DNA from 4 places in the Sporosarcina sp. GTC18466 genome. Region 4 is predicted to be linked to each of the others. Evidence: riboswitches for the same ligand, from Rfam matches in the RefSeq annotation. Region 4 holds a riboswitch; each other region holds the start of a gene.
The links. A riboswitch is a leader RNA that binds a small molecule or an ion and turns the genes downstream of it on or off. The one in region 4 is predicted to bind thiamine pyrophosphate.
Positions count from the first base shown of each region.

Region 1 (3,550 bases), 1.5 Mb from region 4:
TCGGGAATCGAAATAAATGAATTGTAATTGATTCTTCATACTTTCCTGCGCATCTTAGCCCTTTCCTATGTATACTTGTATATAGGAGGATTTGGAATGTCTAAATTACTGCTTATGACTTTTACATTGGTCGCTGCCATCGCCTGTAATTTGGCAGTCACCATGTTTTCAATGAATGGCACTACTACGAATGAAATTACCGGCCGTCTTCCGGTGCTCTTCAATCCGGCCCATTATGTCTTTCTCATATGGGTGGCCATATATGGATCGCTTTTTTATTGGATCAGCAAGAGCCGATCTGATCAGACGCAGCTCATGCCTCGGCGGGTTGTGCTGTTTCTCATGGCATGCGGGCTGCAAATTGCCTGGATGCTGCTTTGGCAATTCGAGCAATTCAACTGGTCGCTCGCAGTCAAAGCTGCCTTGCTGCTGACCTTGACTATTTTTTATTTCACTTACCCTTCCCGGGAGAATAAACTTGCGAAACGGGCGCCTATCTCTTTGTTCTTCGCATGGACCTCCGTCACCTTCATCTCCAATCTGGTATATGTTCTGATGTTGCATGATTGGTCGGGATGGGGGCTCAGCGATCCGCTGTGGACGGTCATATATATGACGATCGGTGCGGCTGTAGCTCTACATTTTATGTATCACCACGGAGATTATGTATTTATCCTTGTGTATATCTGGACCTTCCTGGGCATAGCTGTTAAAAACGGCACGGATGAGTTATTCGTATCGTCCGCCGCTATTTTCCTGCTTGTCGTTCTTGCGGCAAGCTTCCTGTTTCTGCGGGACCCAAAACGGGAATAGCTTGAATACCTTCATACATGGTTCTCCACTATCCGGAGGGAGGACGAAGAAATGCCGCCTCTCCATAGACTGGAGGGCGGCTTTCATGTTATGCATGTTTTAGCAAACGCTGTGAAGAAGCAAACAGCGGAACGGCAATTACTGAACATAGGATAATGGACGGAATCATGAAGGAACCGTTATAGATCAATGAGTAAAGCCATGCAGGCTGATCACCTGCGTATTGTGCGTAAAATACGATTCCAGCGATGTAGTGGCAAAGGTAGCGAAGAAGCCCGCCGATCACTGTTCCTGCAATGACAGCTGCAGCCATTCCGCCTTTATTGCCGGTTGCCATGGCTTTCCGGTACCAGCCGAGCGTCACTGCTGCAAGGCCGACGACCGTATATGATCCGAAGTAGTCGAGGAACCCCTGGACAGGATGTATGAGAGTGCCGCCGATTACAGCCTGCAGAGTACCTGTCAGCAATCCTGTCAGCATGCCTCCGGCGAGTCCCCAGCGGAATGCCATGACGATGACCGGCAGCATGGACAAGGTGATCGACCCTCCCTGCGGCATTTTAAACAGCGTAATCTGATCGAGCACGAAAGACAATGCTCCCAAAATAGCAACTTCCAACAACATTTGAAGACGTTTACGATCCATTTTTTCTCCTCCTTTGATTTTGGAGGGATACGGTAAACGGACAAAAAAAGACGCCCCGGATAGAACCGGGACATCTCGTTATGTATGCCTGTTTCCATCCACATCCCTACGCAAGTGCGAACTTACAGGTTCTAAGGGTCAGGACATGCGTCCAATCTCAGCCAGAAACGGCCCCCCTTGTGGTCTTGTAATTCAATTGTCGCCTTCATTGTATATGATGGGACAATTGGAAACAAGATGAGCAGAAGAAATACTTCTACTCGGAATCTTTCGCAAAAGGAGGTTTTCCTATTGGCCAACAATAAAATACTATCCGCATTGTGTTATTTCAGCATATTCTTTTCACCGCTGCTATTGCCGGTTGTCGTTTATTTCGCTTCCAATGACCATGAAGTGAAGATGAACGCAAAACGATCGCTCTTTTCACATCTCATACCGGTCGTTGTCCTGATTGCGGGTTTCATCATCTTTTCATTCTCCCTTGTGTCATTCGAACAGCGTCTTAACACGATCGTGACTGGACGTTTCGATTTTTGGGGATTGGCCCCTTTCCTGTTTCTTCTCATATACGGCGCATTGACGCTAGTTGTAATTGTATGGAACATCTACCAGGGCGTGAAAGTGATGAAGTGAACCAAGCGGATGCATCATCCATTTCTACATCCGCTGCGTATGATATAGTTATGGATGGTAAAGCAATGCGAGCAGAAAGGACTTGTAAAGATGATAGTCAAAACAACTGAAGAAATCGAAGCGTTACAGAAGATAGGCCGGATCGTCGCAGAGATTCGCGAAGCGATGAAAGAGGCCACGGTCCCTGGCATTACGACAAAAGAATTGGATGAAATCGGCGGCCGGCTGTTCTCCGAAAAAGGAGCGGTCTCAGCACCGATCGATCAATATGATTTTCCAGGCTACACATGCATCAGTGTCAACCATGAAGTGGCCCACGGCATTCCGGGTTCCAAAGTGATCCAGGAAGGCGATCTTGTGAATATTGACGTCTCGGGATCATTCGGCGGTTATTTCGCCGATACGGGCATCTCATTCGTCGTAGGTGCTTCTGATGAGCGGAAACAGAAACTTTGTGACGTTGCGAAAAGCGCTTTCGACCGGGCAATGACGAAAGTGAAACCCGGCTCACGGCTGAATCAGATCGGAAAAGCGGTGGAACGTGAAGCACGCGACAATGGGCTAACGGTCATCAAGAACTTGACCGGCCACGGTATTGGCACATCTCTCCACGAAGAGCCGCAGCATATCCTGAACTATTATGATGCATGGGATAAGACTTTGATGACTGAAGGCATGGTGCTGGCGGTCGAGCCGTTCATCTCCGAAAAGGCTGAGCATATTATTGAGCTCAGTGACGGCTGGACGTTCGCGACGCCTGATAAATCCTTAGTTGCACAAATCGAGCATACGATTATCGTCATGAAAGACGGGCCGATGATCTTGACTGAACTATAATGCCAAAAGAGACCTGGATCGCATTGATAGCGTTCCAGGTCTCTTTATATGCCCAGCCGCGTTATTTCTTGCGCGGCTGTTTCTTCTTTTTAGAAGGCGATTTTTTCACGGCAGTCTCCGTTTTCGTCTTCGCATTCCCTTCCATCAGCTTGCCATGGTACCAGATTTTCTGCACAGGTTTGAATTGCTTCGTCAGCTTCCGGTAATCCTTCTCCTCCGGGTATGAAAGAAGGGTCAATACTTCCCCGTCTCGCCCTGCACGTCCTGTCCTGCCCGAACGATGGATGTATTGCTCGATCGTATGCGGGACATCCACGTGGATCACATGCGTCAGTCCGTCAATGTCCAATCCTCTGGCCGCAAGATCCGTAGCAATCAAGATGTTGATATCGCCTTTACGGAACCGCTCCAATGTCTCCTGCCGTTCAAACTTCCTCATATCCGAGTACAAGACAGCGATCGGCGCATCGTTGTGATTCAATTTGATCTCCTTCATGCGGATCTGATCGACATTGTTCATGAACGCAAGCGCGTGGATGCCTTCCATATGGGAGAGCCCCCGCAGCAAATCCGTCTTATCCCGGGCGTCCGTCTTGATGAATGAATGCTCGATGGATGCGG
Region 1 covers NZ_AP044037.1:2,864,980-2,868,529, reverse strand. Annotated here, with positions in the region: gene ACZ5FK_RS14185 (tryptophan-rich sensory protein) at 97-813, shown strand; gene thiT (energy-coupled thiamine transporter ThiT) at 902-1,459, opposite strand; TPP riboswitch at 1,546-1,647, opposite strand; gene ACZ5FK_RS14175 (magnetosome magnetite crystal formation protein family) at 1,751-2,092, shown strand; gene map (type I methionyl aminopeptidase) at 2,183-2,929, shown strand; gene ACZ5FK_RS14165 (DEAD/DEAH box helicase) at 2,991-3,550, opposite strand, start outside.
Region 1: linked by a shared signal. The riboswitch ahead of thiT (energy-coupled thiamine transporter ThiT) and the one ahead of ACZ5FK_RS05515 (thiamine phosphate synthase) in region 4 are both predicted to bind thiamine pyrophosphate.

Region 2 (3,550 bases), 230 kb from region 4:
GGAATTAAGATGAAACCAGTCATACTAGACGTTGACACCGGAATTGATGATGCGATGGCGATCGCGTATGCCATGCATTCCCCGGAGCTCGATGTAATCGGGCTGACGACATGCTTCGGGAATAACTCGGTTGAAAATACGACACGCAATACACTAGCGGTCCTGGAAAAGATAGGGAAGACGGCGCCTGTGTATAGGGGTGCTGCAAAGCCGCTCAAACGCGATATAGGGAATTTCCCCCTGCATGTTCACGGAGAAGATGGGCTCGGGAATAGCTTTGTTCCACTTCCTGCAGCAAAAGCGGAGCAAGAACACGCGGTGGATTTCATCATCCGCCAAGTGAAAGAGCGTCCGCATGAAATCACGATGATCCCTGTCGGCCCGCTTACGAATCTTGCGCAAGCCATCCAAAAGGATCCTGCCATCGTCCCACTTTTCAAAGAGATCATCCTGATGGGCGGTGCCGTTTTCGTCCCTGGAAATGTCACGCCGTTCAGTGAAGCGAATATACATACGGATCCGGAAGCGGCTGAGCTTGTCTTTTCCTCCGGGCTGCCAGTCACTGTAGTTGGCCTGGATGTAACGATGAAGACCCTTTTACCAGAAGAGGCCTTAGAGAGCTGGCGTGCTAAAGGAACTGACGAAGCCCGGTTTTTTGCGGACATGACGCGTTTCTATATGGCAGCCTATGAGACATTCGAACCGGGCATCGGAGGGTGCGCCTTGCATGATCCGTTAGCTGTGGGCGTTGCAATCAATCCGGATTTTGTCCAAACGGAAGAGTGGAATGTAACGGTTGTCCTGGAAGGGGAAGAGACAGGGAAAACGGTACCGTCATCTAGCGGCAATCCAAAAGTCCAAGTGTGCACCGAGGTCAAGGCGGAGCAATTTCTTCACCACTTCCTGGAGCGGGTTTTATAGACGGGTCGGAAATCCAGGGAGGAATGTGAATGAAACATGTATACGATCATACGGGAATTGCTGTCAGAAGCATTGAGGACGCCCTTCCTTTTTATCTGAATGTCCTGAACGGATCGCTGGAGGACCGGTACACAAGCACAGCGCCGGGCGTGGAAGTGCATGTGGCGGTCGTGAGGACGGAAGAGCAGCTGATCGAACTGCTGGAACCGACGAATAAGAACTCTCCGATCGCCCGTTTCATCAGGCAGCGGGGAAAAGGGGTCCACCACATTGCGTACCGAGTCGATGACCTCGATCAAGCGATTGCAGACGCCAGAAGTAACGGAGTGCGTTTCCTGGAAGATACATTGCGGACCAATGCGAGGGGCAGAAGACTGATTTATATCAATCCGATTTCCACGGATGGCACGTTAGTGGAGCTTTGCAGTTATCCAGAGGCTGGCGGGGTTGATTGAAAGGAAAGGAACCATGACCTTGACTTACCATCCAGGAAACTATACGATGGGGCTATAACTGAATGATATGCACTAGGGGTGTTATGTAACTGAGACGAGTTTGACTCGAACCCTTTGAACCTGAACTAGTTCATACTAGCGTAGGAAAGTGTAAACTCGATACATATAATGTGGGCGCGTATGCCTTGTTTTTGATATGTACATAATGACTTTACGCAACTTTCCTACGGGAAGGCTGCGTATTTTTTTGTTTGATCAACTAAAGAAGTGGGAGTGTTCAAGATGAGCAGAACAGTAGTAGTGACAGGCGGGAGCAGAGGACTCGGCGCAACAATCGTGCAGACATTGGTGGAGCAAGGATTTCAAGTGGTCATCAATTATAACAAGAGCCGGGAGGCGGCAGAGCAGCTTGCAGCTGAAGCGGACGGGAAGGCGATTGCCATCCAGGCAGACGTGACGAACCGGGAAGAAGTGGACCGGATGATGACAGAGGCGGCGGACCATTTCGGCGGCATAGACGTCGTCGTCAACAATGCCCTCGTAGACTTTAAATTCGATCCGACAAAACAGAAAGCCTTCAAGGATCTGTCGTGGGACGATTATCAGAAACAGCTGGATGGCACGTTGAAAGCGGCATTCAATATCTCGCAAAGTGTAATTCCGCAATTCATGGAACGAAAGAGCGGCGGTATTATCAGCATTGGCACCAACCTGTTCCAAAACCCGGTCGTGCCGTATCACGAATACACGACTGCGAAAGCAGGGTTGATCGGCTTTACGCGTAATCTTGCGGCAGAACTCGGCCAATACGGCATCCGAGCGAACGTCGTATCGGGCGGTCTATTGAAAACGACGGATGCCAGCAGCGTGACAACGCCGGAAGTGTTCGACTTGATTGCACAATCCACTCCGCTGAAGAAGGTGACGACGCCTCAAGATGTCGCAAGCACGGTCGTTTTCCTTTGCTCAGAGCAGGCAGACGGCATTACGGGTCAGAACATCACCGTGGATGGCGGCCTGACCATGAATTGACCGCGTAATTTCAGGCGGACAGAGGTCTTCCTCCAAGTCTTGTATCACTATCAGCATGGCTACTTTACTTAGCAGTATAAACAGCAGTTAAAACGCACAGTGTTGTCTGTGCGTTTTTACTTGCTATGTACTATTCAACAATCGCGCCAGATGGTTGAAGTATCCACTTTTTAAGATCCTTTGCTTTCTTTCGGCTTTTTAACACTGAAATATGCTCCTAAAATTAAACCTAACGCTGACAATCCATAAATAACAGATGTAATGTCAGTATGAATATTTAAACTGGATGTAACCACAGCCAGTACGAGAGAAATCAAAATCAATAAATACTTCATTTTACCCATCCCTTTCTCAATAAAATTTACTGTTTATATACTTCCACAGGAGTGCGGTATACCAAATAAATCGAGATAAGTGTACTCGAAATCCCCATCTACTAGCCGGTGGGGATTTTTGCGCTTACCAAAGATGTACACTCCCTACTCCAGAATGGCGCCTTATTATGGAACAAGGGGCAAATAGCCTGTGTATTACAGTTCTTTATTTTTATCTATTGCACTTTTAGTCTTGAGTTGGATCTATGTCAATATCCTGGACACAAAAATGTTAAGTCGTTGTCAGAAACGGCATCCATTCATGGATGGTCCTGTATCCAGCGAAACCAGTCAAGTGAAAGCCCGCACTTGACAGCTTTCGCTGGATACAGGAAGTACAGTCCATGGATGTCGTTCCTGAAAAATGTGTAGGTAGGTTGAATCGAAGTCCTAATGACATCTAACGATCAAGCAGCTACCTGTCTGCACTGATCCTCGAGTTGCTGCGGCGTCAAGTAATCAATTGCCCCATGGATTCGTTTCCGGTTATACCAGGATTCAATGTACTGGAAGAGGGCAATTCGTGCTGCTTCAAAATCTAGATAAGTGGTTTGATAGATTTCTTCCTTCTTTAATGTGGCATGAAAAGACTCGATGCAGGCGTTGTCATACGGACAGCCTTTTCGACTGAAAGAGTGTTCCATTTTCGCTGCTTTTACTGCTTTTTGAAAGTCCTCGCTCGTATATTGGCTGCCTAAATCGGTATGAAGGATCAGCCCCTCTTCAGGCTGCTGGACATCAATTGCGTTGGCTAATGCTTGTAAGACG
Region 2 covers NZ_AP044037.1:1,336,214-1,339,763, reverse strand. Annotated here, with positions in the region: gene ACZ5FK_RS06505 (nucleoside hydrolase) at 10-921, shown strand; gene ACZ5FK_RS06500 (VOC family protein) at 951-1,376, shown strand; TPP riboswitch at 1,441-1,540, shown strand; gene ACZ5FK_RS06495 (3-oxoacyl-ACP reductase) at 1,659-2,408, shown strand; one part of gene ACZ5FK_RS06490 (IS3 family transposase) at 3,190-3,550, opposite strand, start outside.
Region 2: linked by a shared signal. The riboswitch ahead of ACZ5FK_RS06495 (3-oxoacyl-ACP reductase) and the one ahead of ACZ5FK_RS05515 (thiamine phosphate synthase) in region 4 are both predicted to bind thiamine pyrophosphate.

Region 3 (3,550 bases), 280 kb from region 4:
GCGGCTAGTCAAGTAAGCAATGACTTGTCCGATCGAAGCAATCCAGCTTGAAAAGCGAGCAATCCTCCGCGCGAAAGAAGCAACTAGCACTACAAAGTAAGCAACACGTCGCCAAAAGTAAGCAACCCGCACGCCAAACGAAGCAATCGGCCCGCGCCGAACCAAGTGGCTTGCCAAGTAAGCAATGGGAGGTCCATTGGAAGCAATCCAGCTTGAAAAGCGAGCAATCCACCGCCTGAAAGAAGCAACAAGCACTACAAAGTAAGCAACAGGACGCTAAAAGTAAGCAACCCTCACGCCAAACGAAGCAATCCCCCGCACGCCAAGCATTCCTTTCCTTACTTCACAACCGCCCGTTTCCCAAGCAAGCTAAGCTCGTTCGTCCAGTATTCCTCCGGGTGCACGGTATGTTGGATTTTACCTGCAGCCCGCAGCCAGTCCTGCAGCTCGCTGTAGTAGTCGGCAGACATTGAAAAGTCGAACGTGAAACAAGGGAGCGTCGCATCCATCGTCTTGACGGCAAGCGCATCATCGCCTGCCTGAATGTACTCCAGATAGATCGCCTTGGCTTCCTCTTGATTCGTAAAAATGAAATCAATCGCTTTCCGGAAGACGCGGACAAATTTATGGAGGCTCTCCTCGCGCTCCCTCAGCACCTTCGAATTAGTGATCAAGATCAGCTGGCAGAAATCAGGGATGCCCCAGTCCTTCAGCGCAAAGAAATCGACATCGAGCCCTCTATGCCGTGCTTCTGTCACTTCAAAATTGTTGAAGATCAGCGTCGCGGCATCCGCTTTGCCGCTCTCCAGCGCATCCGTATGATAGAAACCGTTATTGACCGGAATGAAATCATCATAGCTGCACGCGGCGCCGTCATGCTCTGCCATCGTCCGGACAATCGCGAGCCCGCCGAGCCCCGGCGCACCCGGATATTGGATGCGCTTGCCGATCAGATCACGCGGCCGCTCGATCCCTTTCCCTTTTTCGAACATCACACCGCCGTTCGTATGCAAAAAGCGCGCGAACCCGACGACATCCTCGCCCGCCGCCCGGTCCTCGACCAAGTGAAGAGGCTCCGTGATCGCGATATCCATCTTGCCCGCTTTGATTTCATCAATGGCATCAAAATGCTCCTCCGGCTCGACCATTTCAATCTCCAGCTGCTCGTCCGCGAACCAGCCTTTCTTCATTCCGATAATGAGCGGCATATGATCCGGATTCAAGAACCATTCCAGCCCGATTGTAATTTTCTCCATGTGTTTCGTCCCCCTTTAGGTGATCAATTCATTCAATGAATACAGATACAAAAAAACGGATTCCGCCCGGAAAGGGGGAATCCGCCTACTACACCAATATTGTGTGATATGCATGCCCGCTTTCCTACGCTGGTATGAGCCAGATCAGGTTCAAAGGGTCAAAGGCACCGGCCTTCTCTCAGCTTCCTCACGAAGCACCCCTAGCAGTCTCGTATTCATTTGGCTTCATCATAGCATAGGCACAGGGGGAGGGGAAGGGAAACACGAGGTTCGCCTCCTTCAGCACCATCTTACCTAAACGCCCTCTCGATCACATCTGCGTGAAGCCCGCTCACGGAGGCTTGTCCGGCAAGTCCCATCGTCAGATCAAAATCCGCCAGCATGTTCTGCAGCACTTCCTTCACGCCTTCTTGTCCGGCAACGGCAAGTCCATACATCGCAGGCCGGCCGATCAGCACGGCAGATGCTCCAAGCGCGAGCGCCTTCAAAATATCCGCTCCTCTCCGGATGCCGCTATCCATCAAGACGGGCACTTTCCCGTCCACGGCTTCGCAAACTGCCGGCAATGCATCCAGAGCACCGACAGCTCCGTCCACTTGCCGCCCGCCGTGATTCGAGACGATGATGCCGTCGACGCCTTTTTGCAAAGCTAGCTTCGCGTCTTCAGGGTGAAGGATCCCTTTTAAGATGATCGGCAGCGTTGTATGCTCTTTCAGGAAATCAATATCCTCCCATGTGAGCCCCGTATTGCCGAAGATGGTAGTCCAGTGCATGATGGCAGCCGTCGGATCTTCTTCAGGCGGCGCAGAAAGCTTTGAACGGAACGCCGGGTCGGTGAAATAGTTGCCGACGCCTTCTCCGATTAAAAATGGCAAATACGCATTGCGCAAGTCATGCTCCCGCCACGCCATCATCGCTGTATCAAGGGTCACAACAATCGCCGAATATCCGGCGTTTTCCGCGCGCTCCAAGAAGCTGGCAGTAACCTCCTTGTCGCGACCCCAATAGAGCTGGAACCAGCGAGGCGCGTCCCCGACGGCTTCAGCGATTTTTTCCATTGGGACAGTGGAGGCAGAACTCGCGATGAACGGAATGCCAAGTTCCGCGGAAGCCTTTGCAGAAGCCACTTCACCGTGCTCATGGATGATGGACTGGACACCGACCGGAGCGAGCAGGACGGGGAACGGATAGGTCTTGCCGAACAGGTCGACCGATAGATCACGCGTATCCACATTCCGCAGCATGCGGGGCACGATATTCCATCTATCAAAGGCCTCGCGGTTATTCTTCTCCGTCTGTCCGCTGCCTGCAGAACCGGCAATATAATAGTACGGACCGTCTTTCAGCTTCTCGCGGGCCTTTTCCTCCCATGCCTCCACCTGTACAGGCAGCCGGTCCGGACCGGGCTGGATCATGTTCATATAGATCTGGTACTGCACACTATTTCCGATGTTTTGCAAGATATGATTCTCTCCCTTCATCAATTGTTTAAATTGTATCATATTTTCAGAACTTCGTAGAGAGGGGAGGGTACAGAGGGCTGGCGGCCACTGCTGAATAGTAAGCAACAACCTCCTTTCCTGCTGACGCAATCAATCTAAACCTTTGTAAGCAATCAACAGGCAAAACGAAGCAACTTGCTCTTTATTACAAGCAATTAACGCCAACAAGAAGCAATCCTTATCGCAAAATAAGCAATCACTCCTTCGAACGAAGCAACCTTGCCCCAAAAGGAAGCAATCGTTCCTCCCGGCTAGACAAAAAAGAAAGACGCCGACTCGAAGCCGCACGCCTTTCATTCATGTATTCAATCAAATCACAATGACACCTAGCAAAACAGAAACAATCAGCAACACAATGCTCAGCCCCCACATCATCATGAAGGAATAGCGGATATGCTTGCCCATCTCGAGTCCTGCGAGTCCGAGCGCGAGCCAGAGGGCAGGCGACAGCGGGCTGACGAAGGTGCCGATGATGTTGCCGACGATCATGGCGTATGCCGTGGACAGCGACGGGATGCCGAACGAGCTTGCGACTTGTTCAACGATCGGCAGCAATGCAAAGTAATAGGCATCTGTGCTGAGCAGCAAGTCGAACGGCAAGCCGAGCGCCCCGATGATGAGGTGCAAGTACGGACCGACGAAAGCCGGCAGGACGGAGACGAGGTCTGTCGCGATGGACGTCAGCATGTTCGTCCCGTTCAGGATGCCGAGGAAGGAGCCTGCGGCAAGGATGATGGAAGCCATCAAAATTCCGCCTGGCGCGTGCGCTTTGATGCGCGCCATCTGGTCGTC
Region 3 covers NZ_AP044037.1:1,392,357-1,395,906, reverse strand. Annotated here, with positions in the region: gene ACZ5FK_RS06780 (ABC transporter substrate-binding protein) at 339-1,256, opposite strand; TPP riboswitch at 1,361-1,468, opposite strand; gene ACZ5FK_RS06775 (lactate 2-monooxygenase) at 1,547-2,758, opposite strand; gene ACZ5FK_RS06770 (CitMHS family transporter) at 3,068-3,550, opposite strand, start outside.
Region 3: linked by a shared signal. The riboswitch ahead of ACZ5FK_RS06780 (ABC transporter substrate-binding protein) and the one ahead of ACZ5FK_RS05515 (thiamine phosphate synthase) in region 4 are both predicted to bind thiamine pyrophosphate.

Region 4 (3,550 bases):
ACTGGATCGTGCCGTCGAGCGTAATCGGCTGTTCATACAGCGTGAACGTCAGGTGCAGGTCCACATCACCCGGACCGCCCGGGATGTCGTATGCCGCTTCCAGTTTCGCGCCGCCCGAACTGATATCGAGCAGCCGGCACTTTCCGGGGCTTGACATGGCGGAACGGTCTGCGCCGACGAAGATTTTGAACTCCGCTTCAAGAGGCTCTGAAAACGTATGCCTGAAATATTCCGTCCGCTTGTATAACACGGTCAACACGCTCCATTCCATCGGTCCTGCTGACTTCATTATACCAAAGACGAACTAGTTTTGCAGTTCGGACCCTTCCACGAGTCCCCGCGTCCGCTCCACCGTACCTGCAAGCGTCCTCGTGATCTGCTCGTTGTCACTGACTGCCGCATGTACCGTCGCATTCACTTCCTCGACGGACGCGCTTGACTGCGCAAGCAGGTCGGCGAACGACCCTGTCATCCTGCCGATATCCGCCGTCTCTTCCGCCACCAGCTTCATTTTAGAATCAAACCTCTCGAACTGCTCATGGAACGCCCCCAGCGTCTCGTGCATGCCGTTGATCTTCCGTTCTGCCTCGACTGTGCGCCTGGACTGCTCCTGCAGCCTGCCCATGCTCTCCTCTAGATCATGCCGGGACTGGCTGTTTGTCTGATTCACGTCCGTCAAATTCGCATTGATCTCTTCCAGCGTCTCAGATGTAAGGGCGGCGAGCTTCCGGATTTCCTCTGCGACAACCGCAAACCCTTTCCCGTGGACCCCTGCGCGAGCCGCTTCAATAGAGGCATTCAGCGCCAGCAGGTTCGTCTGGTTCGTGATTGCCGCAATCGACTTCGCGAGTTCATTCGTCTTCTTGATATTTGCCGTCAGCGAATCAAAGGAACCATTCAGGCCTTCCAGCATCGAGCCAACCCCTTCCATGCCAGCCCGCACGCCTTGCACATCCTTGACGACCCCGCCTGAGTGGCTCTGCATCTGGGCGGAAGAGTGATTCATATCCCGGCTCTCTTCCTGCATCTCCAGCAATGCCGCCTTCGCCCGATCCGTTTTCTGTGCAATATCCGAGATCTGGCCGGATTCCCGCTCCACGGACGCTGCAATCACATCCATCACTTCAAGCAATTCATGCTGCGATTCCAGGTTCCTTTTTGCGGCCAGGCCGATCTCATGCAAGTCGCCGGCTACCTGTTCAACGCCGTCATTCAATTCACGACGCTTTTTCCTCTCCTCCTCCGCCCTGCGGTTCTGCTCCGCCGTGAACACGCCAACTTGCGCTTCCAGTTTCTTTGTCTGCCTGATCTGGATGAACAGCCCGGCGCCAAGCAGCAGGAAAACCAGCATCAGGCTCCCCTTGCTTTCCGCAATCTGCTCCTGGTACGGATACCGGGCGAGAAATGTAAGCAAGACTAGCAAAGACAGTGCAAATCCATATCCCATGATGGCGGCTGAAATATGCACGCTAGCCAGGCCAAGCATGAAAAAGGCGATGCCCGCCGTTGCGATCGACGGGTCCCCGATCCAGCCGTTAAAGATGGCGGCACCTGCCGTGAAGGCGAACACCGCCCACGGATATGCCACTTCCAGCGGTTTGGATTTCAGCGCAAGCAGATACAGAATCAGCGCACCCGTCACCGGAACTGCCATGCTGGCCGTCTTCAGACCGTCCTGGCCTGTCGCTAGATAAAAGAGCGTTCCAATCAGGCTGGAAGCCCCCAGCGTCAAAAATAAGATTGTATTCTTTTGAGCATAACGCTTCCGCTGCAGCACCTGCACATCTTCCATTGTTCTCCCTCTTTCCAGCTGCAACATTCTTTAGAGCAGCTACTTTTTCCTTATCTTGTATGTAAATCGTATCATTACTGAACAGTCATTCATATAGTCATTCCTTACCAATTAACGATGAGAAACACCTATCCGCCATTGATCGTCAGACTCCTCTTGCAGCCTATCCAATTGAATGCTATGGTAGTAGACGAATTGAACTCCATACATAATTGACCATTAGGGGAATCCTTTACAAGGACTGAGAGAAGAGTGCGGCTCTGATACCCTTATCACCTGAACAGGTCTGTACCTGCGGAGGGAAGTGGCTTTTTTCAGGCGCTTTTTATACAGATCCGCCGACCACTTCGCTTCTTTTAGCAAGTGGTCTTTTTTGTATGTTTAAGGAGGGGTGTTATGGAGCTGATCGGCGTGACGAACGACCGTCTGCCCGCCCATAGGTTGGCTGAGGTGCTATCCGAAGCGGGCCCCTATTTGGACAGGGTCATTTTGCGGGAGAAATCAAAGACGGACCGCGAGCTGGCGGGGTTGATTGAAACACTTCTGGACAACCAGGTTCCTAAAGACAAGCTGATTGTCCACGGCCGGGCCGATATTGCGAAAATCTTCAAGATGCCGCGCGTCCAGATGCCTGGGCACGGTATTCCGCTGCCGCTTGCCGCGGAGCATTTTCCCGGCATCCGGTTCGGCGCTTCCGTCCATTCTACCGAGGAGGCGGAGCAGGCGCAGGCCGGCGGGGCGGACTGGCTCCTGTACGGCCATCTGTACAAAACGCGGTCGAAAGAGGGCCTTGCGGGGAGAGGGACGGATGAATTGGCGGAGCTCATAAAGGCCGTCAGCATTCCGGTGTACGCGATCGGCGGAATCCAGCCGGGCCATGTGAAACACCTTCAGGAAATCGGGGTGGCGGGCATCGCGGTCATGTCATCGATTTTCGGTGCCCCCGATCCAGTCCGCTCCGCCCTTTCTTATCGACATCAATGGGAGGGAAGCGAGGAATGAAAACGATCACATTGAACGGATTGCCGCGCGAACTGCCGGCCGACGTGGGGACTATCCACGAACTGCTGGATCATCTAGCGATTTCGGACCGCATCATGGTCATCGAGCAAAACCGGGAGATCCTGGATAAAAGCAAGTATGATGCGCCAATCAAAGACCGTGACCAAATTGAAATCATCCATTTTGTAGGAGGCGGATAAGATGCTAACAATAGCCGATAAGACATTCACATCAAGATTATTGCTCGGAACAGGGAAATACCCTTCATTTGAAACCCAAAAAGAGGCGGTCCGCGTTTCAGAAGCCGAAATCCTGACATTCGCGGTCCGGAGAATGAACATCTTCGAACCGTCGCAGCCGAATTTCCTCGAGCAGCTCGATCTGTCGAAATACACATTGCTTCCGAACACAGCAGGCGCCAAAACGGCGAAAGAGGCCGTGCGAATCGCGAAACTCGCGAAAGCGTCAGGACTTTGCGATATGGTGAAAGTGGAAATCATCGGGTGCGACCGTTCGCTGCTGCCCGATCCGGTGGAGACGCTCCGCGCGAGTGAAATGCTGCTGGAAGAAGGCTTCATCGTCCTGCCGTACACGTCGGACGACGTCGTGCTCGCAAGAAGACTTGAGGAACTCGGCGTCCATGCGATCATGCCGGGTGCTTCCCCGATCGGTTCAGGCCGCGGCATCTTGAATTCGCTCAACCTGTCCTTTATCATCGAGCAGTCAAACGTCCCTGTCATCATCGACGCGGGCATC
Region 4 covers NZ_AP044037.1:1,108,012-1,111,561, forward strand. Annotated here, with positions in the region: gene ACZ5FK_RS05505 (PilZ domain-containing protein) at 1-271, opposite strand, end outside; gene ACZ5FK_RS05510 (methyl-accepting chemotaxis protein) at 305-1,792, opposite strand; TPP riboswitch at 2,004-2,112, shown strand; gene ACZ5FK_RS05515 (thiamine phosphate synthase) at 2,189-2,794, shown strand; gene thiS (sulfur carrier protein ThiS) at 2,791-2,994, shown strand; gene ACZ5FK_RS05525 (thiazole synthase) at 2,996-3,550, shown strand, end outside.